4 regions of the Mesorhizobium sp. M0074 genome follow, and region 4 is predicted to be linked to each of the others. Evidence: predicted binding sites of a transcription regulator. Region 4 holds the regulator's gene; each other region holds the start of a gene.

Region 1 (5,870 bases), on a different contig from region 4:
CTGCTGCCTAAACCCGGTCTTTCGCGAAAAAGTCCGGAAAATCCTCAATCGCGGCGGCGATGATGCGCAGCGAGGCGGCGGTCTGCAGCATTTCGGCTGCGACGCTGCGCTCCGCGATGCCTGCTGCATACTGCCTGGCGACTGCGACGGTCGCCGTCTGCGGCTCGCCGGGCCGTCTGAACAGCAGCTCGCGTGCCAGACCGCGCAGGAAATTGGCGATGGAAAGAGCTGTTTCAGGCGGGATCGCGGAACTTTGCTGTGCGTTGCGCAGCCGTAGGATTTCGAGGCCGACGGTAACCGCAGCTATGCCGCCGCCGAGAACCGCGTCGCCTTTCTTGCCGGCGTTCTGCAGCAGTGGCATCAACTGGTTGATCCGGTCGTAGGCAAGGCTTTCGAAGGCCGATCGCCGCGGCAGGCGGTCGTGCAGGCAAAGGCGTGCAAGATCTTCGCGCATGGCTTGCAGGATGCGGTTGACGGTGACCCAGGGGTCGGCGGGCAGCACGATGGCGAAGACGCCGATCGCCAGAAGAATGCCGACCAGGACCGATGCCGAATTGGCGAAGAACGGAAATGGATCGTAGGTCATCGCCTGATGTGGGCTGAGGAAGGCGAGGAAATTGATGGCAAAGGCCGTTGCCACGCCGACATAGCGCGGATTGGCCATGGCCAGTGCCGCTGGCACCAGGATCGGCACGACAAAGACCATGAACCATCCGAAGCCTGGCAAAGCCGGAAGCGCCAACTGGCCGATGAGAAACGCAAAGGGCAGGGCGAGCAACGTGCCCTCGAAGAAGTTCCATGCCGACCGGATCGGATCGGGGCGAGCGGCGAACAGGCTGGAGACGACGGCGACCAGAATGACCGTGCCGGTCGCGTCCGACCATTTCGTCGCCAGCCAGAAGCCGGCGACCAGGAGCGTGGCGATTGCTGCGCGCACGGCATTGCGCGATGCCGCACGGTAATCGCGGTGCACCACCAGCGCTGGCTGCCGCCGTTCGCGACTGGCACGAGACGGGGGAGAGCGGAGTGCATCCAGGCCGCGCAGCACTTGCTGCATTGCCTCGGCGAAGTCGGCGGCAATGGTTAGGCGGGTGACAGTGCCAGCCCAGTCAATGTCTTGCCCGGCCGCGATGTCAGGCATCTGCCGTGCCTTGCCGGCGATTGCGTCGAGCCGCGCCACCCAGGGCGCCGTATCGTCCAGCGCGCCCGGCTTGGCTACCAGTTCGCCGACAACGGCCTGCAACTCGGCGCGAACGGGGATGAGGGCTGCATTCTTCGGCGCGGCGTGGGCATGCAGCGCACGCGCCGCTGACAGGGCCGACAGAAGCTGGCCGATGGTACGCCGGACCGGATAGGCGCGGGTGGCGAGGCTCGGCCCCTCCAGCCTTGCGTAGGTGCGCATCTCGCCGAGCGTCTGGACGTCGCCGATCAGCTTGCGGTGCAGCCCGGCAAGCTTTTCCGCATCACCGCCGGAAAAAGCGCCGTCCGCATAGGCCGCCAGGTCGAGAATGCTGCGTTTCAGTCTTGAGATGATGGCGTCGGCGGCCAGTTTCGGCAGGATCAGCCGGCTGGTCAGCGCAGCGCAGACGATACCAAGCACGATTTCCGCGCAGCGCGCCACGGCGAGATCGATGACGAGGTGCGGCTGGCCGAAAGCCGGCAGGCCGATGATCATCGCGGTGTAGCCGGCAAGCGCCGCGCCATAGGCTTCCGGATTGCGTAGCAGCGACGAGACCAGCGAGCAGATGCCGATCCAGACGGCAAGAACTGCAACCAGCAACCACGGGTTGGCATCGAAAACAGTGGTAATGCCGATCGCCGCCAGCGCGCCGGCAAGCGTGCCGAGGAGACGATAAAACCCCTTCGCCAGCACCATGCCGGCGACCGGCTGTGCGACGATGAACACCGTCATCATCGCCCATTGCGGGTGGTCGAGCTTCAGCGCATAGGCGGCCAAAATTGCGATGAGGCCGGCCGAGACGGTGCGCAGGGCAAAGATCCAGTCCGAGCGCGTCGGCCGCGTCAGGCCAGCGATCCGCGTGCCGATATCGTCCTTCAGCCGCGCCCAGGTCAAGTGCTCGTCTCCAGCTCAGAAGGCCAAGCTAGCGGCGGGAGCTCAGATATCCAGCACTTCCGTCTCGGCGAATTCCGCGCGTTCCTGGATGAACCGGAAACGTGCCTCGGGCTTGGTCCCCATCAATGCGTCGACCGCATCCTTGGTCGCCGCCTCGGCATCGATAACGTCGACCCGCAGCAGCGTGCGCTTTTTCGGGTCCATGGTGGTTTCCTTGAGCTGGGCGGCCATCATTTCGCCCAGCCCCTTGAAGCGGCCGATTTCGACCTTGCCGCGCCCCGTGAATTCGGTGCGCAGGAGTTCGTCCTTGTGCGCATCGTTGCGGGCATAGGCGACCTTGCCGCCTTGCCGGATCGAATACAGCGGCGGCACCGCCAGATAGAGATGGCCGCCGCGGACCAGGCTTGGCATCTCCTGGTAGAAGAAGGTGATCAGCAGCGAAGCGATATGGGCGCCGTCGACGTCGGCATCGGTCATGATGATGACCCGGTCGTAACGCAGGTCCTCGTCGCGATATCTCGAGCGCGTGCCGCAGCCAAGCGCCTGGATGAGGTCGGATATCTGCTGGTTGGCGGCAAGCTTGTCGTTGCCGGCGCTGGCGACGTTGAGGATCTTGCCGCGCAGGGGCAGCACCGCCTGGCTGGCGCGGTCGCGCGCCTGCTTTGCCGAACCGCCGGCCGAATCGCCCTCGACGATGAACAGCTCGGCACCGGCGGCGGCATTCTGCGTGCAGTCGGCGAGCTTGCCGGGCAGGCGCAGCTTGCGCACCGCACTCTTGCGCGACACTTCCTTTTCCTGGCGGCGGCGCACCCGCTCGTCGGCGCGCGCGATCACCCATTCGAGCAGTTTCGAAGCCTCCTGCGGATTGTCGGCCAGCCAGTGATCGAACGGATCGCGGATGGCGCTTTCGACGATGCGGATCGCCTCGATCGTCGCCAACCTGTCCTTGGTCTGGCCGACGAATTCCGGTTCGCGGATGAACACCGACAGCATGCCCGCCGCCGAGATCATCACATCCTCGGAAGTGACGATCGAGGCGCGCTTGTTGCCGACCAGGTCGGCATAAGCGCGCAAGCCGCGCGTCAGGACGTTGCGGAAGCCGGCCTCATGCGTGCCGCCTTCGGCGGTCGGAATGGTGTTGCAATAGGAATTGATAAAACCGTCGCCGCCGAACCAGGTTACCGCCCATTCGAGCGAACCGTGGCCGCCCTGCTTCTCGCTCTTACCGGCAAACATTTCACGGGTGACCTGGAATTCGTCGCCGAGCGAGGCTTTCAGATAATCCTTGAGGCCGCCCGGAAAATGGAATTCTGCCTTGGCCGGCGTCGTGTCCTTTTCCTTGATCAGCGACGGATCGCAGGTCCAGCGGATTTCGACACCGCCGAACAGATAGGCCTTTGACCGCGCCATGCGGTAGAGCCGCGCCGGCTCGAAAGCAGCACCCTTGCCGAAAATCTGCTCGTCTGGATGGAAGCGGATCTTCGTGCCGCGGCGGTTGTGCACCTCGCCGAGCTGCTCCAGGCCGGTCACCGGAACGCCTCGCGAGAAGCGCTGGCGATACAGCTTGCGCCCAATCGCGACCTCGACCTCGAGATGGTCGGACAGCGCGTTGACCACGGAAACGCCTACACCGTGCAGGCCGCCGGACGTCTCGTAAACCTTGCTGTCGAACTTGCCGCCTGAATGCAGCGTCGTCATGATGAGTTCAAGCGCCGGCTTCTTGAATTTCGGGTGCGGATCGACCGGAATGCCGCGGCCGTTGTCGGTTACGGACAGGTATCCGTCTGCGGAAAGCTCGACATCGATGAAGGTCGCATGGCCGGCGACCGCCTCGTCCATCGAATTGTCGATGACCTCGGCAAACAGATGATGCATCGCCTTGTCGTCGGTGCCGCCAATGTACATGCCCGGGCGGCGGCGCACCGGCTCCAGCCCCTCCAGCACTTCGATATCGGCGGCACTGTAGCTCTCGCTGGCGTCGCGGGGCGCCGGCCGCTTCGCCGCCTGCACAAGCGGATCGGCCGGTCGCGCGGCGGCGCGAGCCGGCTGCGGCTGCTTGTCCAATTTGGCGAAAAGATCGTTATTGTCGTCCATGCCGATCCTGGATTCCGATGCTGCGAATCACCACCCGATACTGCCACGCTTTTCGCGGGCAGGCGACGGAGGTTCCTGTTACGTTCGAGGATAGAGCCTCTTACTGCAAAACCATTCGACAGCCAAGCGGCGGAAATGGGGTCGAAGCTTGGGGCATCGACGCTTTGTAAACCTTGTCCGAAGGTTACGCCGCAAGGTTGGCTGAAAAACGATATCCGCGAACTGTCGCTGACCTAGAATGCAGTGGAACCCTCAAGAGGCTGTCGCTTAAGCATGTTGGATTACAGTTCGCTTCTGCTCGCGGCGGCGCTGTCGGGCACGTGCCTTAGCATCACCATGTTTGCGATCTGGTTCAGCGCGCCACAGGCACGCTTTGTGCTGACGGTGGCCTGCGGCATTCTCGTGCTCGTCGCACATGTCGTGTTGTTTTGGCATTACGCAAGAGATCCAAGCCCCTGGCTTTGCCAGATCGTGCTTGCGCTTCTCAGCCTCGGTTTCCTGATTATCTGCCTGTCGGCCATGCAATATCTCGGCATAGGCGACTACAGGCGCGCCATCTTGCCGACCTTGGTTGCGATGGCTGTTTGCACAGGCGCGACGTATCTCGGATTTGATGGTGTCGGCTTTATTGTCACCTACGCAACGGTAACGGCGCTGCTCTCGCTCATCGGAGCGATGTTCTGGATTGAGGGTGGTCACGATCGCCGGATATTGCTGGTCGTCTCGTTCCTGAGCGGCGTCTGTGCGCTGTCGTTCGGACTTTGCGGCGCGGTCCTGCTGGTCACGGGCCAATGGGTGCTGGGTGTTGCGCCCGACAATTGGGCCGAGCGGGTGAATTCCGTCGTGGCCGTCGCCTGCATGACCGGGCTCGGCGCATTGACGCTCTCCCTGCACCATTTGCAGGCGCAGATCGAATTGAAGGCCGAGACGATGACCGATCCATTGACCGGGCTGATGAATCGGCGGGCGTTGACGGCACTCTACGGCGAGCGGGTCTTCGGTCCGTTCATGTCCGTTGCCATGTTCGACCTTGACCATTTCAAGAGGACGAACGACGTATTTGGTCACCCGGTCGGCGACCAGGTTCTGTGCCGCTTTGCCGCCGTCATCAGGAAATACGCCCGGACCGGCGTCGACGCCTTCCGGTTGGGCGGCGAGGAATTCGTGCTCGTCATGTCGCGGATGACGGAAGAGAAGGCCTATGACATTGCGAGCAAGATCAGCGTCGCCTTCGGCACGGAAGTCGTGGCCACCCAACTCGGTCCGTTGCGAAGCACAGTCAGCGGCGGCATCGGCTTTGGCGGAACAAACGGCACCGGTCTCGACGATGTGCTGGCCGAAGCCGACGCAGCACTCTATGCGGCAAAGCGCGCCGGGCGAAATCGCGTCGTCGTCCGGGACCGGGCGAGCAAGGCCGACGGGCCGGCCTTGCGTTCTGCCTGATTGAGGTTTCTATCTTCTTGTTAGACCCATGATCTTGTCCGAAAACCGGATTCCACTTTTCGGGATCATGATCTATTCCGCCGCACCCAGATATTCCGACAGCGGCGGGCAGGAGCAGACAAGGTTGCGGTCGCCGGCGACATTGTCGATGCGTGACACCGGCGGCCAGTATTTTGCCGCCGTGTCGGCATCGCCGGCGGGGTAGGCCGCCTCCAGGCGCGAATAGGGATGGGTCCACTGGCCGGCCAACGCCTCGGCG
Region 2 (5,870 bases), on a different contig from region 4:
GCCGGCAACGATGACGACCAACTGGCGCCCGTCGGCTACCGTGTAGGTCATCGGTGTCGACTGCCCGCCCGCCGGCAGCCGCGCCTGCCAGAGCTGTTTGCCGGTCGTCAGGTCATAAGCGCGCACATAGTCATCGACCGCCGCACCAAGGAAGGCGACGCCGCCGGCAGTGATCATCGGCCCGCCAATGCCGGGCACGCCGACCTTGAATGGCAGCGGCAATGGCGTCATGTCGTAGACGGTGCCGTTGCGATGCTTGTAGGCGACCTTTCCGGTCCGAAGGTCGGCACCCGCCACATAGCCCCAGGGCGGCGCTTGGCAGGGAATGCCTAGCGGCGACAGGAACGGCTTCAATATTACTGCGTAAGGCGCACCGTCATTGCGGTTCAGGCCTTGTTCGCTGCCCTTGGTGTCACCGGGCGGCGGCACGTCGGCGCGCGGCACCAGCTTGGAGATGAACGCCAGGTATGTCGGCATGCCGAACATCACCTGCCGGACCGGATCGACTGCCACGCCGCCCCAGTTGAAGGTGCCGAAATTGCCGGGGTAGATCAGCGAGCCCTGCAGCGACGGCGGCGTGTAGCGGCCCTCATAGCGCAACTTCCGAAGCTCGATCCGGCAGGCCAGCTGGTCGAACATGGTAATGCCCCACATATCGGCGCCGGTCAGCGGTTTCGGACTGAAGCTGAGATCCGAGACCGGCTGCGTCGGCGAGGTATGGTCGCCTTCGATCGCGCCGCCCGGCGCCGGCACTTCCTTGACCGGAACGATCGGCTCGCCGCTGCGCCGGTCGAGCACATAGAGGTCGCCCTGCTTGGTCGGCCCGACCAGCGCCGGCACCACGCCATTTTCCGTGGTGATGTCGACCAGCGTCGGCTGCGCCGGCACGTCCATGTCCCAGAGATCGTGGTGCACGGTCTGCCGCACCCAGCGCAATTGTCCGCTGTTGAGATCGAGCGCGGTGATCGAAGAGGAGAATTTCTCGTCATTGGCGCTGCGCCCGGCGCCGAGCTGGTCCGGCGTCTTGTTGCCGAGCGGCACATAAAGCAGCCCGAGCTTCTCGTCGACGCTCGCCGTCGACCACATGTTGGGTGAGTTGTTGGTGTAGGTCTGGTCCGGCGGCAGCGGCGTCGTCTGGTCCGGATTGCCGGAATCCCAATTCCACAACAGCGCGCCGGTGTCGGCATCGTAGGCACGGATGACCCCGGACGGCTCCTGCGTCGAATAATTGTCGTTGACCGCGCCGCCGACGATGATCTTGTTGGCGACGATCAGCGGCGCCGAGGTCGAATAATAATAGCCCGGCTTCGGATATGGCATGTTGGCGAGCAGGTTCAGCGTGCCGCCTTCGGCGAAAGTCGGGCAGACCTGGCCATTCGCCGCATCGAGCGCGATCAGCCGGGCGTCGGATGTCGGCAGGTAGATGCGTGTGGCGCAGGGCTGGCCAGCGGCGACCTTGGCATCGGCATAATAGGACACGCCGCGGCAGGTCTGGTGCTGGCGGTCCTTGTTGAGCTTGACCTGCGGATCGAAGCGCCATTTCTCCTTACCGCTCGCGGCATCGATGGCGATGGCGAAATTATGCGGCGTGCAGATGTAGAGCGTGTCGGCGATTTTTAGCGGCGTCACCTGATAGGTCGTCTCGCCGATGTCGTCGGGCCCTTTCACGTCGCCGGTGCGATAGGTCCAGGCCGGCTGCAGATTGGCAACGTTTTCGGCGGTGATCTGGTCGAGCGGCGAATAGCGCTGGCCATATTGCGTGCGACCGTAATAGTGCCATTCGCCAGCCGGCACGTTGCCGCCGAGATCGGCCGTCGGCGTCACCTTGTCGGTGTTGAGTTCACCCGCAATATCCTTTGGATCGGTCGTCATCGAATAGCCGGCGACCGCAAGCGAGGCCAGCACGGCGAGGATCAGCGGCGCGCGTCCGTCGGGACCGGTAAGCCCGCGCCGCGCCCATGGCGTCAACAGCCATAGCGCGACAAGCACGATGATGCCGCCGCGCGGGCCGAGCTCCCACCAGTCGAAGCCGATCTCCCAGACCGCCCAGGCGAGCGTGCCGAGCACGATCGCCGCGTAGAGCCACAGCGCCGTGGATCTGCGCCTGTAGAGCAGCCAGGCCGCGACAAGGAAAGCTAGACCGACGATGACGTAGTACCAGCTGCCGCCCAGCGTCACGAGCCAGATGCCGCCGCCGCCAATCGCAAGGCCGATGAGGAAAAGGATCAGGGAGGTGATGACCACAGCCAAGACGGTGCTCCTTCGACTGGTGCGCTCCGCGACGCGTCCATGGGCAACCCCGCATTGCGTTCCTGCCCCCACGCAACTTTCTCCGGCCCGCTTCCCCTGTCAAGCAAGCTCGGCGTTTTACGGTGCCGGCCCATCGCAAGCCCGGCGTTTTGGTTAGCGGACCCATCCAGATTGTGAGTCTACCGACTGGACAGAGAACAAAACGGAGACACTTCTGGCCTTTCGCTGCCGAATCACTACATTCGGGGGAGATGTCCGGCTTTTCGGAAGACATGCCCTTTTTTGACGAACCGAACGCGCGGCCCGTGGCCCCGTCGGGCATTGCCGCGCGCGCCATGGCTGCCCGCAACAACCAGAACAACGCGCCCGATTATCTCAACGGCCTCAACCCCGAGCAGCGGCTGGCGGTGGAAACCACCGAAGGCCCGGTGCTGGTGCTGGCCGGCGCCGGCACCGGCAAAACGCGCGTCCTGACCACCCGCATCGCCCACATCCTTGCCACCGGCAAGGCTTTCCCCTCGCAGATCCTCGCCGTCACCTTCACCAACAAGGCGGCGCGCGAGATGAAGCAGCGCATCGGCCTGTTGATCGGCGAAGGCAATGTCGAGGGCATGCCATGGCTCGGCACCTTCCACTCGATCGGAGTGAAGCTGCTGCGCAGACACGCCGAGCTGGCCGGGCTCAAATCCGACTTCACCATTCTCGACACCGACGACGTGGTGCGCCTGATCAAGCAGCTTATCCAGGCCGAAGGGCTGGACGACAAGCGCTGGCCGGCCAAGCAGTTCGCCCAGATGATCGACGGCTGGAAGAACAAGGGCCTCGGTCCCGCCGACATCCCCGAGGGCGATGCCCGTGCCTTCGCCAACGGCAAGGGCCGCGAGCTCTACAAGGCCTATCAGGAGCGGCTGAAAACGCTGAACGCTTGCGACTTCGGCGATCTCCTGTGCCATCCGATCCGCATCTTCCGCGCCAATCCGGACGTGCTGAAGGAATACCACAAGCGCTTCCGCTACATCCTCGTTGACGAGTATCAGGACACCAACACCGCCCAGTACATGTGGCTGCGGCTGCTGGCGCAGCGGCCGCAATCCTCCCCCCTTGAGGGGGAGGTGCCCGCGAAGCGGGCGGAGGGGGTCGCCCCCGAAGGCACCGCTAGAGCGTCGAGCACTGCCGCAGGTAGGTCGAGCACTGCCGCACGGACCCCACCCGCCCGGGCTTCGCCCGGCCACCCTCCCCTCAAGGGGGAGGGAAGTCCGCGCCTGTCCACCGTAAATATCTGCTGCGTCGGCGACGACGACCAGTCGATCTATGGCTGGCGCGGCGCCGAGGTCGACAACATCCTGCGCTTCGACAAGGATTTCCCCGGCGCCACCATCATAAGGCTGGAGCGCAATTATCGCTCCACTGCGCACATCCTCGGCACGGCGTCCCACCTGATCGCCCACAATGAGGGCCGCTTCGGCAAGACGCTGTTCACCGAAAAGATCGCCGAGGACGACGAGAAGGTGCATGTCCATGCCGCCTGGGATTCCGAAGAGGAGGCCCGCGCCGTCGGCGAGACCATCGAGGCCTATCAGCGCCAGAAGCACAATCTCAACGACATGGCGATCCTCGTCCGCGCGTCCTTCCAGATGCGCGAATTCGAGGACCGCTTCGTCACGCTCGGCCTCAACTACCGCGTCATCGGCGGCCCGCGCTTCTACGAGCGCCTCGAAATCCGCGATGCGCTGGCCTTTTTCCGCGTCGTCGCGCAAGGCGCCGACGACCTCGCCTTCGAGCGCATCGTCAACGTGCCGAAGCGCGGCTTGGGCGAGGCCACCATTCGCCAGATCCACGACACCGCACGCGCGCTGCGCATCCCGATGCTGGAGGCGGCGGCAAAACTCGCCGAGAGCGACGAGCTGAAGCCGAAGCCGCGCGCCGCGCTGCGCGAGGTATCGGCCAATTTCGAGCGCTGGCAGAAGGCGCTGGAAACCACGCCGCACACCGAGCTCGCCGAGACCATTCTGGAGGAGAGCGGCTACACCGACATGTGGAAGAACGACCGTTCGATCGAAGCGCCCGGCCGGCTCGAGAACTTAAAAGAACTGATCCGCTCCATGGAGGAGTACGAATCGCTGCGTTCTTTCCTCGAACATGTCGCGCTGGTGATGGACGCCGAGCAGAATGCCGAGCTCGACGCCGTCAACATCATGACGCTGCATTCGGCCAAGGGCCTCGAATTCGAAACCGTGTTCCTGCCCGGCTGGGAAGAAGGCCTGTTCCCGCACCAACGCTCGCTCGACGAGGGCGGCCGCTCCGGGCTCGAGGAGGAACGCCGCCTCGCCTATGTCGGCCTGACCCGCGCCAAGAAGAACCTGCACATCTGGTTCGTCTCCAACCGCCGCATCCACGGCCTCTGGCAATCGACCATCCCGTCGCGCTTCCTCGACGAGCTGCCGGAAGCCCATGTCGAAGTTTCCGAGAGCGGCAACTCCTACGGCGGCTACGGCAATGCCTATGGCGGCGCCTCGTTCGCCTCCGGTCGCGGCGGCCAAGGGGCGGGCAGGCAGAACCCCTATGGAGCATCGCGCTTCGACAACATCGGCGGCAACAACGGCGCCGAGAAATCCGGCGCTTTCTCCAGCACCTATGCGACGCCGGGCTGGCAGCGTGCCCAAGCGAACCGCACCGAGGCGACCGACCGCAATTGGGGCACGCGCTCCGGCCACCAGGTCGAGCGCATCGGCTATGGCGAAACCGACTCCGGCTACGGCGCCGGCCGCACCTCGGTCAAGGGCCGCACCATCGACGGCGAGCTGGTCGCCAAATCCGTCGCCGACACGCCGTCCCCCTTCAATGTCGGCGACCGCGTCTTCCACCAGAAATTCGGCAACGGCAATATTTCCGCCATCGAAGGCAACAAGCTGACCATCGACTTCGACAAAGCCGGCCAGAAACGCGTGCTGGACGGGTTTGTTACTGGGGTTTGAGGTCGCCCCTCACCGATACCGCGCCTGGTTCCATTTGTGGCCGAGCAGCGACAGGATGATGATCAGCCCGTTGAAGAACTGGACGTAGAAGCCGCTCAGGCCAGCCGCGACGACGCCGGTCTGGATGAAGGAGACCGTGACCGCGCCGATCGCGCCGCCGACAACAGTGCCGATGCCACCCCAGGTCGGGGTACCGCCGACGAACACCGATGCCAGCACCGGCAAGAGATAACCGTCGCCCGCCGTCGGCCACCAGGTGAAGTTGATCATCACCGAGAACGTGCCGGCGATTGCCGCGCCGATGCCGACGAAGACGAACACCTTCACCCTGACGCGCTTGACGTCGATGCCCATCTGCTGGGCGCTGTCGGGATTGTCGCCGACCACCTTGACCTGCGCGCCGAAGCGATGGCGGTTGTAGAGCAGCGCCGACAGTACGACGAAGCCCATGGCCCAGAAGATCTGCACCGGGATGCCGTAGAGCTGGCTGGAGAAGATCTTATAGGCCCAGCTGTCGGCAAGGCCGGTCAGCGCCGTCGACCTGCCCTCGTTGATGATCTGGATCAGGCCGCGCAGCAGGAAATTCATGCCGAGCGTGGCGATCAGCGACGACAGCCCGCCATAGACGACCAGCGAGCCGACCAG
Region 3 (5,870 bases), on a different contig from region 4:
CAAGATCAGGAATTTGCAGGTGGAGGGCGGGCCCGGGCGGCACATCAGAACCAGTCTGCATTACGAGGTGGCCAGCAACCAGGCCGCCTGGCTTGGGCGCGGCAGATCATTCACACGTGAACCATTCGCCAACCGAGCGGGGACACCCTAATTGGTGGTGACTTGCGTCACCGCCACGCCGGTTATCCTGCCGTTCCCGGCTGTGTAGGTGAGCGTCTGCGTGACCGTGGCGTCCTTCTGGTCGGGAGACGAAGGAGGATAAGAGGCGGCGAAGCCGAAATGGCCGTAACGATCGGGCTTGGCGGCGCCAAATTTCGCGGCCACGTCGCTCAGCGGCGCTCCGACGCCGGGCGTATCGAGTTCAACAGCTGTCAGGCTGGCAGGCGCGCCGGCGCATCCTTCCGGCACCTTACCTTCCGGGTTCGGCTGCAGGGCGACGGACAGGACACCGTGGTCGGAGCCGCCCATCTCGCCGGATACGAACCAGAAGATCGACGGCGATCCGCCGGCGTCGGGGCCGGCATAGCAAAGCCAGTGGCGTGAATCTCCGGCGTCACCTTCATCGTGCATGGCTCCGCCGAAGGCTTTTTCGACATCGGCAAGCGTGGTTTCCTCAAGCTTTATCTCCAGCGGCCCAGCCTTGACCTGCTTGAATAGCGGGCTGGCCAGCGGCGAGTTGATATCGCCCAGGGATGGAATCGCCCGGTCCGGGTTGAGCGGCTTGGCCAGCGTCGTTGCATTGGTCACCAGTCCGGCAACGATGAGTGCGAAATATCCGGCGTTCTGTCCCATGCCGATCTCCTGTCGTTCGAAATGAAGGTGCGGAAGGATTTGCGGGCGGGTGCTACCCTGTCTGGCCGATACCCAAACCGGTGCACGACCAACTGGACCGAAGATAAATTCACAAGTCCGCAGCCTTCAACGTCATTCCGGCGACTTGGCAACCAAAGTGTAATCGAGGCTCACAATTCCTTCTCGGCCAGCTCCCGAAATGCGTCGGGAACCGATCGCCGCAGTCCGAGCGCGACCGAGGCGTAGCCGACCGCCTCCCAGCCGAAGCGGTCGCGGATCTTGTCGACGGCGCGATCCGCGGTCCAGCGCGCCGCGCCCTTGCTGGTGCCGGGGCGGCGGCGGTCGTCGTCGAGCCCGAGCGGCAGTTCCAGTTGCAGGCCGGCATGCTGCTCCAGATGCGATACGGCGATCGCCAGCAGCGAGATTGTCTTTTCGTGCGGATGGTCGATGAGCACCTTGCGCACCAGCGCCTCGGCGATCTCGGCCAGCATGGCGGTTGCCGAAATCGGCTGGTCGAGCGTGATCGAGCGCGTCACCGAGCGCAAATCGGCAAAGCGGACGCGAACCGTCACCGTGCGGCCGGGCCGGGATTTCGCCCGCAATCTTGTGGCGACCCTGTCGGCCAGATGCAGCAAAGCGGGCACGAAGACCTGCTCCTCGGCCGGTTTTCGGCCAAGCGCCGACTGCGCACCCGCCGAGCGCGCCCGGCGCTGCGTCTCGAGCTTGCGCGGATCGCGGTTCCACGCCAGCGCGTTGAGTTTCTCTCCCGCCGCCGGCCCGAGCAGGCGCTCAAGCGCCCCACCATTGGTCTTCGCCAGCTCGCCGATGGTGTTGACGCCGATGCCGGCCAGCCGCTGCCTGGTGACCGGGCCGACGCCCCACATCAACTCGACCGGCAGGTGGTGCAGGAACTCCAGCTCGTGGCGCGGATCGACCACCACCAGCCCGTCCGGTTTTGCGACCTGTGAGGCGATCTTGGCCAGATGCTTGGTGCGGGCTACGCCGACCGAGATCGGCAGGCCGAGCTCGGCCCGCACGCGGCCGCGGATCTTGCCGGCGATCTCGGCCGGCGAGCCGAACAAATGGGTGCAGCCGGCGACGTCGGCAAAGGCCTCGTCGATCGAAATCCGCTCGACCACCGGCGTGAAATCGCCGAGCACCTTGATTGCCGCATCGCCCAGCCGCTGATAGTCCTTGAAATGGCCGCCGACGAAGATGAGTTGCGGGCAGAGTTCCCGCGCGCGCCGTCCCGGCATACCGCCGCGCACGCCGAACGCCTTGGCTTCATAGGATGCGGCAAGCACTACCCCGCCGCCGACGGCAATCGGCTTGCCGCGCAAGGCCGGGTCGAGCAACTGTTCGACCGAGGCATAGAAGGCATCCAGATCCGCGTGGAGGATGTTGGCTTCCATCCGGCCCGTTCGCCCGCGGCGGTTCGAACGCCGCATTGTCTCGAGTTGTGATGAGAACATAAAGAGAACATTGTGGGTGAATTGTCAAGCAGCGCGGACGACAGGTGAAGGGGCAATCGCTTCAGGTTGGCGCCGCCCCTCATCGCCCTGCCGGGCACTTCTCCCCGTATAGTGACGGGGAGAAGGACGCTTTCGTCGATGGCTTCGCCAATCACTAACGTTGCAGGAAAGTGCCGAGTTTGCGGACAGCCCCTTCTCCCCGTCGCTATACGGGGAGAAGGTGCCGGCAGGCGGATGAGGGGCAGCGCCGACTTCGGCAATCAGCCGAGCGCTACAGCGCCATCTTGTAGCCGAGATGACTGGCGGTGAAGCCGAGGCGCTCGTAAAAAGCGTGCGCCTCCCGTCGACCTTTGTCCGTGGTGAGCTGGACGAAGCTGCAATTGCGCGAACGGCATGTTTCAATCGCCCATTCGATCATCAGCTTGCCGAGGCCGCGCGAGCGCCATTGCCGGGCGACGCGAACGCCTTCGATCTGGCCGCGCCAGGCGCCTTTTCTCGAAATGCCTGGAAGGAAGCTGAGCTGCAGCGTTCCGACCACTTGCCCGGCGTTGACGGCGACGGCCAGCAACTGGTTGGGATCGGTATCGATTGCGCTGAAGGCATCGAGATAGGACGGCGCAAGCGGCGTGGACGGGTCTTCCCGGTCTGCGCCGAGCACATCGTCGGCAAGCATTGCAACGATCGCCGGCAGGTCGGGCGCCTGCGCGCGACGGAATTCGATCTCGCTCATCGCGTGGAGACATACGGCGCGGATTTGGGGACGACAAGCGTGAAGGGATGCAACTTTGCCGGTCTACTGGAAAGCAGCCGTTGAAAGACCTATGACAGGCGAGATCGGGAGGCTACGATATGGATGTTCCAGCCAGCATGAAGGCTGAATTGGCAGCCTGGAACAATGGGTCCGGCATCGATCTACAAAGCTGGGTCGGGTGCGAGGGCCGATTTGCGCTTGCTGTGGGATACAGCACCATTTTCTGGCCGAAATTCGTGACGTTCGAACGCTACGTTTTGATGGAAGGGTTTAGCGAGGAAGGCCTGCGAAGCTTTGAACGAGACCCCAACGCCACACGACAGTCCGTGGAAGCGGTTATGAACCACCTGCACATTGCCGACATTCACGCCTTGGGCGCCGCCGACATCTCTCGCGACAAACTCGTGTTTCTCGGCTCGGTTCTCAAGGAGATTTATGAGGCAAAACTGCAATGGCAGTTTGCGAACCGAAGGTTTGTCGTCGAGTTTTTCGCTTCAGACTCCAGAGACCTGGAGGATTATCAGCTGTCTTTCTGGCAAGCAGACTAGGGCAATGGGCGAGGCGAGCAACTTAGCGAGGGTCAACCCTTCAATGCGGATCGAAATCGAGGGTGTCTCCCTGGAGACGTTGAGGGCGCTGTCGCGCGCGGACCAGGATGCGTTGCTGGCCTTCGGCCGGCCGATCTCCTTCGCCATGGGCAGCGCCACCGTCCTGGCCGAATTCAATCGCAATGGCGGCACGCTTCTGGTCAATTTTGCCCATATCGACGGCGGTGGCGAAGGCGTCCTGCTCGTCTTGTGGAGGCTTGTCCGGGCCTATGCCATCGATCGGCAATTCAAGCTGATCCGTTGGAATGTCCATGCCGCCACCTGCGCCACACCGAATCCCCGGCTGCAGCGTTTCCTGCGCTCCCATCACTTCGCAGAGATCGACGATGCCAGCTACGGCCGCATTTTCGCTCGCAGCCAGCAGCTTTGATCGGCTGGCTGGCCGCTCCGCTCGGGCTTACGCCGCCTCGAGCGCCCAGAGGCGGTGGCCGTAGCGGCGGAAGAAGCGGGCGAACAGGCGCTGCTGCCTGGCGCGGGTGAGGTCGGCGGCGCGCCTTTCCTGTCGCCAGTACGGCATGTTGCGGAACATCGACAGGAAGCGGGCGGCATCCTCGAGTGCCTCCTCGGCTGACTGCGCCGGGCGGATCGCCGCCAGGAACAGAGCGCGGCTCGGCTTCAACCGGTCGATCGCCGCCTTGCGCTGGCGATGACCCTGGCGTGCCTTGCGGATGCCGTCCTGGCGGATGGCCGCGAAAGCGGCAAACATGGCCGGGCTGTCGCCGCTATAGCCGCAAGCATGGGCGAACTGGGCTGGGTCCATCGTCATTCCCTTGCTGCCGGCCGGCTGCGGTTCTGTTGCTCGCGCCGATTCCAGTCCACACCATGTATAAGCATAACTCAAATAATCGAACAAGTGAAACTTTCACGTTGATGTAAGCGGAACCGACTCGACTCCGCTCCAAAAACCGATAATGTTGCGAACAAAGCAGGAACGATGATGGGGATGACCATGGCATTGGCAGGCAAGGAAGCGACGATCGCCGATGTTGTCTCGATTGCCGTCGAATGCATCGACTGCGGCCGTAACAGGTGGTGGAAGCCGGCCGAGCTCAAGCGGCATGGGGTGAGGCCGGAGACGCCGCTATCAGCACTTTCGGGGCGCCTGATTTGCAAGGCCTGCCGGGCCGACGGCCTGCCGGGCGCCGCCGTCTCGATCCAGGCCGCCTTCATCGACGACCGGCAACGGACCCGCGCCGAGGCGCGCCTGCTCAACGGTCGAGAGCTGCAGTCGAGGCGGGCTTGAGGGGGCGGGCGTGCTGCTCTTCCCTTCTCCCCTTGTGGGAGAAGGTGGCCGAGCGAAGCTCGGTCGGATGAGGGGTGTTGGACGGATCGCTACCTTGATGGCGTAAGTGCTTAAAAATCGCTTCTACATTTCCTCCGCCGCGTTCCTTCCAGCACCCCTCATCCGGCTCGGCGCTGTGCGCCGATCCACCTTCTCCCACAAGGGGAGAAGGCAACAAGCCCTCAATACCCCAGCAATTCCTTGAGCGGGATGACGCGGAAGACGTTCTTGATGGCGTAGCGGTTGAAGGACAGCGTCTTGGGCGGGTTGTACTGCTCGACGATCAGCTCGGCGGCGGTGCGCTTGACCAGCTTCTTGATGAAGGCCTTGCCGTTTTGCTCGTTCTCCTCGGGCAGGGTCTCGATCACCACATGGTCGCCGGGCAACGCTTCGCGGCCGCCGCAATAGATCATCTCGCCGGGCTCGTAGCGCGGCACCATCGAATCGCTCAGCACGTGCAGCGCAAACACGTTGCGCAGATGCCGGATCCCCGGCGGCCGCTGGACATAGCCGGCCGGCTGGCCGTTGAAGGTGAAGTCGCCATCGTCGCCGCCGACGGCGGTGCCGAGAAGCTGGATGTCCATCGGCCCGGCGGGCAGGGGGCCGGGATCGGTGACGATCTCGGCATCGGCGACCGGTCCGGCATCTTCGAGGAAAACGACCTCGCCCTTGCCGAGTGCCACCGGGTCGACGCGCAGGAACGCGGCGGTCTTCAAAAGGTTCTCGGTCTTGGGCAGGTTGCGCCCGGTTTCCCAATTGCCGACGGCAGCGACGTCGGTGTCGTTGTGCTCGGCAATGTGGCGCATCACCAGGCCGCGCTGCTTGCGCGCCCGGCGGATCGCCGCTCCGACCTTGATCGACAGTGCAGTTTTCGCCATGGCTCCATCTGAGGCATAAGAATCGGTTTCGTCTATGCAAGAATCGCTTGCATAATTGATTGAGTTATGCTCTTATACGGTCATGCA
Region 4 (5,870 bases):
TCGTTCATCCGGCGCATATGCACGCCGTTAAGCGCCTCGAGCTTGGCGAAGTCGAAACGGGCGGCGCCCTTGTTGACGTCGCCAATGTCGAACCATGCAATCATGTCGGCGATCGACATGATCTCATCGTCGCCGTGGCTCCAGCCAAGCCTCGCCAGATAGTTGAGCAGCGCCTCCGGCAGGTAGCCCATGGCGCGATAGGCTTCGACGCCAAGCGCACCGTGCCGCTTCGACAGCTTGGCGCCGTCGGCACCGTGGATCAGCGGGATATGCGACATCGACGGCACCTCCCAGCCCATGGCCTGATAGATTACGGTCTGGCGTGCGGCGTTGGTCAAATGATCGTCGCCGCGGATGATGTGGGTGATGCCCATGTCGTGATCGTCGACGACGACGGCATGCATGTAGGTGGGATTGCCGTCCGAGCGCAGAATAATGAAATCGTCGAGATCCTTGTTGGGAAAGCGCACGTCGCCCTGGACGCGGTCATGCACCACCGTCTCGCCGTCTGTCGGCGCCTTGATGCGGATCGCCCCCTTGGCGCCGGGCGGCGCCTCCGACGGGTCGCGGTCGCGCCAGCGTCCATCATAGCGGGGAGGCAGCCCCTTGGCCCGTGCGCTCTCGCGCATTGCCTCTAGCTCGGCAGGCGTCGCATAACAATAATAGGCCTTGCCCATACGAACGAGTTCCTCGGCCACCTCGCGATGGCGCGGCGCACGCTCGAACTGCGACACCGGCTCGCCGTCCCATGTCAGGCCAAGCCAGGAAAGCCCGTCGAGAATGGCCGCGCTTGCCGCATCGGTGGAGCGCTCGCGGTCGGTGTCCTCGATGCGCAGCAGCATCGTGCCGCCTGTGTGCTTGGCATACAGCCAGTTGAACAGCGCCGTGCGCGCGCCGCCAATGTGCAGATAGCCGGTGGGCGAGGGGGCAAAACGGGTGACGACCTTATCGGGCATGGAACTCTCAGGCGGGCGAAGGAAGTGGGTTTGCGGACTTTCGCGCGTTGCGCGTTCATGTAGCATAGGAGGTCGAGGGCGCAAGGGGCAGACCCGATGGCTGTGCGAGGCCGTGGTGCGGGCGAGGGCGAGGACGTTGGCAGCGGCGTCAGCGAACGCTTGCTGTTTGCCGCACCCCCGCCTGTCCTGCCGGCACCGGCATTGCTACCCGCTCCGCGCTTCGATGCTCCGTCGCTGCCGGCCAGCGACCCAGCAACGGTTCTCGTGCCCGCGGGCGAGCCCATCGTACGCCTGCCTAGGCGTTTCCGCCTCCCGTCACCGTCCCGTATCCGCAACAGCGTAACCTCGGCAGCCGGCCTGGAACTCGACCGCGGCATCGCCTTCCTGCTGGTGCCGGTGTTCCTCGCATGCGGGGTGGTCGTATATTTCGGGCTGTCGGTGGAGCCGGCCTTTCCACAGCCGATCGCAATCGCGCTCCTCGCGGCCCTTTGTGCCGTCGTCTCGCGGTCATGGCCCAGGACGCGCCTGTGCTTCATGGTGGCGCTGCTCTGCGCGCTTGGCGTACTTGCCGCCAAGTTCGAGACATGGCGTGTCGGAACGCATATGCTCGGCTCCGAAATCTCGACGCGGCTGACGGGTCGCGTCGTATCGTACGAGCCCATGGCGAGCGGCCGCATCAGGCTGACAATCGATGTGATCTCAACGGCCAGGCCGACACTGCGCTACATGCCGGAACGGGTCCGCGTTTCGGCGATGAAGATACCGGCTGAGCTGACCGCCGGTTCCGAGATCACCGGCTATGTGCGGCTGCTGCCGCCGACCGGCCCGGTGCGGCCCGACAGCTATGATTTCTCCTTCGACAGCTATTTCGCCGGTATCGGCGGCAGCGGCTTTTTTCTCGGCAATCCGAAAGTCGTGTCGTCGGGCAGCATGCCGCTTGCCGCGCAGCTTTCTTCCGCGATCGAAGACGCGCGCGAATCGATCGCCGACCATATCCGCAGCCGCATCGGCGGTGCCGAGGGCGAGATTGCTGCTGCGCTGATCGTCGGCGTGCGCGCCGGCATTCCCGAGGAGATCAACGAAGCGATGCGGCGCACCGGCATCTACCACATCATCTCCATCTCGGGGCTGCATATGGCGTTGGTCGCCGGCACCATCATGGCGCTGCTGCGGGGTGCCTTTGCGCTGTTTCCCGATTTCTCATCGCGACGGCCGGTCAAGAAATATGCCGCGGCCGCCGCGCTTTTTTCGATTGCGGCCTACCTCGTCTTTTCCGGCATTGTCGTTGCGGCCGAACGCAGCTTCATCATGCTGGCGGTGATGCTTATCGCCGTGCTGTTCGACCGGGCCGCGCTCACCATGCGCAACCTGGCGATCTCGGCCATCGCGGTCATCCTGGTGTCGCCGCACGAGGTGGTCGGTCCGAGTTTCCAGATGTCCTTCGCCGCGACGGCGGCCCTTGTCGGCGCCTATGCAGGCTGGTCCGATTACCGCGCCGGCAGGGCCACCACGCCGCCACCGCGGCGGTCGCCGCTACGCTTTGCCACTCGAAAGGTCCTGTTGGGCATGTGCGGTCTGGCGATGACCTCGATCATTGCAGGGAGCGCCACGGCGCTTTTCGCCATATGGCATTTCCAGCGCGTGGCGCCGCTCAGCCTGTTCGCCAATCTGGCCATCATGCCCATCGTCTCACTGGTCGTCATGCCCTTCGCCGTTCTCAGCGCGCTGGCGATGCCGTTCGGTGCGGATGGCCCTTTCCTCTATGTCATGGGCAAGGGGCTGACGGCGATGATCGCCCTGTCCGGGTGGATCTCGGAGCGCTCGCCGATCGATGCGGTCGGGCTGATTTCGCTGAGATCCGTCCTTCTGGTGACGATCGCCCTCGTCATTGCCAGCATGGCGACGACCTGGTTGCGGCTGGCGGCACTTCCTTTTGCGCTCGCCGGCTTGCTGACGACAACGCAGACACGCATACCCGACGTATTGGTCTCGGAGGACGCGCGGCTGGTCGCGCTGCCGATCGGCAGCGGTGAACTCGCGGTCAACCGGGCACGCCCGAATGAGTTCACCATCGACAACTGGAAACGCGCGCTCACATCAGAGGCCATCGTCGCGCCGGAAACGCCTGGAAAGAACGACCCGCAATTCGACATTGCCGATCCGGCCGACCTACCGCCGGGCATGCCGTTCATTTGCACGGACGGCCTCTGCCTTGCCAGGCATCCATCCGGCGCGATCATCGCGCAAGCCAAGGACCGCGATACTGCGCGGCCAGCCTGCGCCTTTGCCAGCTTGATCGTCATCGACGACGCCACCGCCCATAACCCCTGCTACTACGACCGGCTGGTCCTCGTCGTCACCAAACGGCAACTGGCGCGCGCGGGAAGTGCCGCCGTCTATTTCGATCCACAAGCGGCAACACGCGCCGAGATCCGCTTCGCCGTCGAAAAATCATACCGGCCCTGGCACGTGCAGCGGAAATTTTCACGCGCGGCACGGGGCCTGCCGCCATACCGCAGGGCCGACAACCCCAAAGCCGGCGCCAAGGGCGGAGCTCAGTAGCGGCGGATCAGTCCGACGAGCTTGCCCTGCACCTTGACCCTGTCTGGTCCGAAGATGCGCGTCTCGTAGGCCGGATTGGCGGCTTCCAGGGCGATCGAGGCGCCCTTGCGGCGGAACCGCTTCAGCGTCGCTTCCTCCTCGTCGACCAGTGCCACCACGATCTCACCGGGGCTCGCCGTATCGGCATTGCGGATGATCACCGTGTCGCCGTCGAAAATGCCAGCCTCGATCATCGAATCGCCTTTGACCTCGAGCGCATAATGCTCGCCGCCCATGATCATATCCGGCGGCACCGAAATCGAATGCGTCTGGTGCTGGATGGCATCGATCGGCACACCGGCCGCGATGCGGCCCATTACCGGGATCGAAACGGCGGCGACGACATCGTCGTCATTGCCGGCTGCAGGGACACGCGACGATGTCGGCTTGCCCTGCCGAGGGGCGCCTTGCCCAAGGCTGCCCTGGATGACACTCGGCGAGAACTTGCGTGCCGCATTGAGGCCGGGGGCGATCGAGTCAGGCAGGCGTAGCACCTCCAGCGCACGGGCCCGGTTGGGCAAACGGCGAATGAAGCCGCGCTCCTCCAGCGCCGTAATCAGCCGGTGGATTCCGGATTTGGAAGCCAGATCGAGCGCTTCCTTCATCTCGTCGAATGAAGGCGGGATACCGCTTTCCTTCAACCTTTCGTGGATGAACATAAGCAGTTCGTGTTGTTTGCGTGTCAGCATAGCGACCCCCAACAGAATCAGAAAAACAAACCCAGAACAAACACTATCTGTTCCAGTTGTGTTCCGCAACTGTTTAAAGTTTAATGAATGCGTTAAGGCTCGGGAAACAAACGACGTCCCCTACCGGCGTACCGCATTTTCACCGCCGCGAGCCTCATCGCCTTGATTCTGCTTTCGTTTGCGCCCTTCTGGCCTCCTAGAAGGCGGCACTGGCATCGGCCGTCGGTCGGCAAAAGGCACGGAATTGAACCCGTATCGACTGTGCGGTTTGGTCAATGCACCGTGAACGAAACGAATTCAAAACGCCAACCTCGGGTTAAGTCCCGGTTTCCACCGCCTGGTCAGGCTGCTTCTCGCCGGTGGAGCCTTGCTGCGCGCAACCAGGTAATGGAAGAACAGTCGATGCGTGTCCGGCGTTGCGTTGGATCTTGGGGGAGCAGACAAATCATGACAGGAATTCCCGATCTCGTGGCCATAAAGGCGATGGATGCCGCGGATCCGTTGCGCGCGATGCGCGACCGCTTTGTGTTGCCGCAAGGAGTGATCTATCTCGACGGCAATTCGCTAGGAGCTGCTTCACGTGCCGCTTTCGATGAACTGCACAAGGCCGCGACCGAAGAATGGTCGCATGATCTCATCCGCGCATGGAACACGGCCGGCTGGTTCAACATGCCGCTTGAACTTGGCGACCAGCTCGGGCGCCTGATCGGTGCCGCGGCCGGCCAGACGGTGGTCTGCGACACGACATCGGTCAACATCTACAAGCTGCTGCACGCCGCCATGGCCATGCGACCGGAGCGGCAGGTCATCGTCGCCGAGGGCGATAGTTTTCCGACGGACCTCTACATGGCCGAGGGTGTGGTTTCGACGCGAAAAGATACGCTGCTGCGCCTCTCGGGGGTCGACGCGCCGACCATCGAAGAGCTGATCGACGAACGCACCGCCGTGGTGCTGGTCAACCACGTCAACTATAAGTCGGGCGAACTGCGCGACATGCCGGCGCTGACGCGCAGGGCTCAGGAAGCCGGGGCGATGATCGTCTGGGATCTCTGCCACACCGCCGGCGCGATGCCAGTCGAACTCGACAAGGCAAACGCCGATTTTGCCGTTGGCTGCACCTACAAATATCTGAATGGCGGCCCGGGCGCGCCTGCCTTCATCTATGCGGCTGAGCGGCATCTTTCCGACATCCAGCAGCCGCTCACCGGCTGGTGGGGCCATGCACGGCCCTTCGCCTTCGAGCCAGGCTATGCGGCCGGCACCGGCATCCGCCGGTTTCTGTGCGGCACGCAGCCGGTCCTGTCGATGCGCACGCTGAAGGGCGCGCTCGACATCTGGAACGATGTCGACATGACGGCGGTGCGCAAGAAGAGCATCGCACTGGCGGATCTGTTCATCGAGCTTGTCGAGGCAAAGTGCGGCACTTACGGGCTCACGCTCGAAAGCACGCGCGATGGGGAAAAACGCGGCAGCCAGATTTCATTCATGCATGAGCATGGCTACCAGGTCATGCGCGCGCTGATCGAACGTGGCGTGATCGGCGATTTTCGCGCGCCATCGACCATGCGCTTCGGCTTCACCCCGCTCTATGTCGGCTATGCCGATGTCTGGCAGGCCGTCGAAG

What was found. Region 4 encodes LexA, which represses DNA repair genes until DNA is damaged. Its sites were predicted from a motif close to TGTTCNNNNTGTGTTCNG; they were not measured.
Region 1: the regulator LexA is predicted to act here: its motif matches at 4,239-4,256, upstream of parE (DNA topoisomerase IV subunit B).
Region 2: the regulator LexA is predicted to act here: its motif matches at 2,444-2,461, upstream of NKJ73_RS17980 (ATP-dependent helicase).
Region 3: the regulator LexA is predicted to act here: its motif matches at 2,257-2,274, upstream of dinB (DNA polymerase IV).

What each region holds. Positions count from the first base shown of each region.
Region 1 is NZ_JAMYUM010000004.1:10,456-16,325, reverse strand. It holds gene NKJ73_RS06990 (DUF2336 domain-containing protein) at 1-11, shown strand, start outside; gene NKJ73_RS06985 (FUSC family protein) at 8-2,074, opposite strand; gene parE (DNA topoisomerase IV subunit B) at 2,117-4,168, opposite strand; gene NKJ73_RS06975 (GGDEF domain-containing protein) at 4,442-5,611, shown strand; gene gcvP (aminomethyl-transferring glycine dehydrogenase) at 5,684-5,870, opposite strand, start outside.
Region 2 is NZ_JAMYUM010000012.1:119,598-125,467, forward strand. It holds gene NKJ73_RS17975 (glucose/quinate/shikimate family membrane-bound PQQ-dependent dehydrogenase) at 1-2,250, opposite strand, end outside; gene NKJ73_RS17980 (ATP-dependent helicase) at 2,502-5,225, shown strand; gene NKJ73_RS17985 (ABC transporter permease) at 5,235-5,870, opposite strand, start outside.
Region 3 is NZ_JAMYUM010000005.1:277,488-283,357, forward strand. It holds gene NKJ73_RS09690 (hypothetical protein) at 148-792, opposite strand; gene dinB (DNA polymerase IV) at 963-2,204, opposite strand; gene NKJ73_RS09700 (GNAT family N-acetyltransferase) at 2,536-2,994, opposite strand; gene NKJ73_RS09705 (hypothetical protein) at 3,114-3,563, shown strand; gene NKJ73_RS09710 (hypothetical protein) at 3,607-3,993, shown strand; gene NKJ73_RS09715 (hypothetical protein) at 4,021-4,383, opposite strand; gene NKJ73_RS09720 (hypothetical protein) at 4,567-4,866, shown strand; gene NKJ73_RS09725 (XRE family transcriptional regulator) at 5,088-5,783, opposite strand; gene NKJ73_RS09730 (hypothetical protein) at 5,866-5,870, shown strand, end outside.
Region 4 is NZ_JAMYUM010000003.1:171,550-177,419, reverse strand. It holds gene gltX (glutamate--tRNA ligase) at 1-956, opposite strand, end outside; gene NKJ73_RS05980 (ComEC/Rec2 family competence protein) at 1,053-3,518, shown strand; gene lexA (transcriptional repressor LexA) at 3,512-4,246, opposite strand; gene kynU (kynureninase) at 4,694-5,870, shown strand, end outside.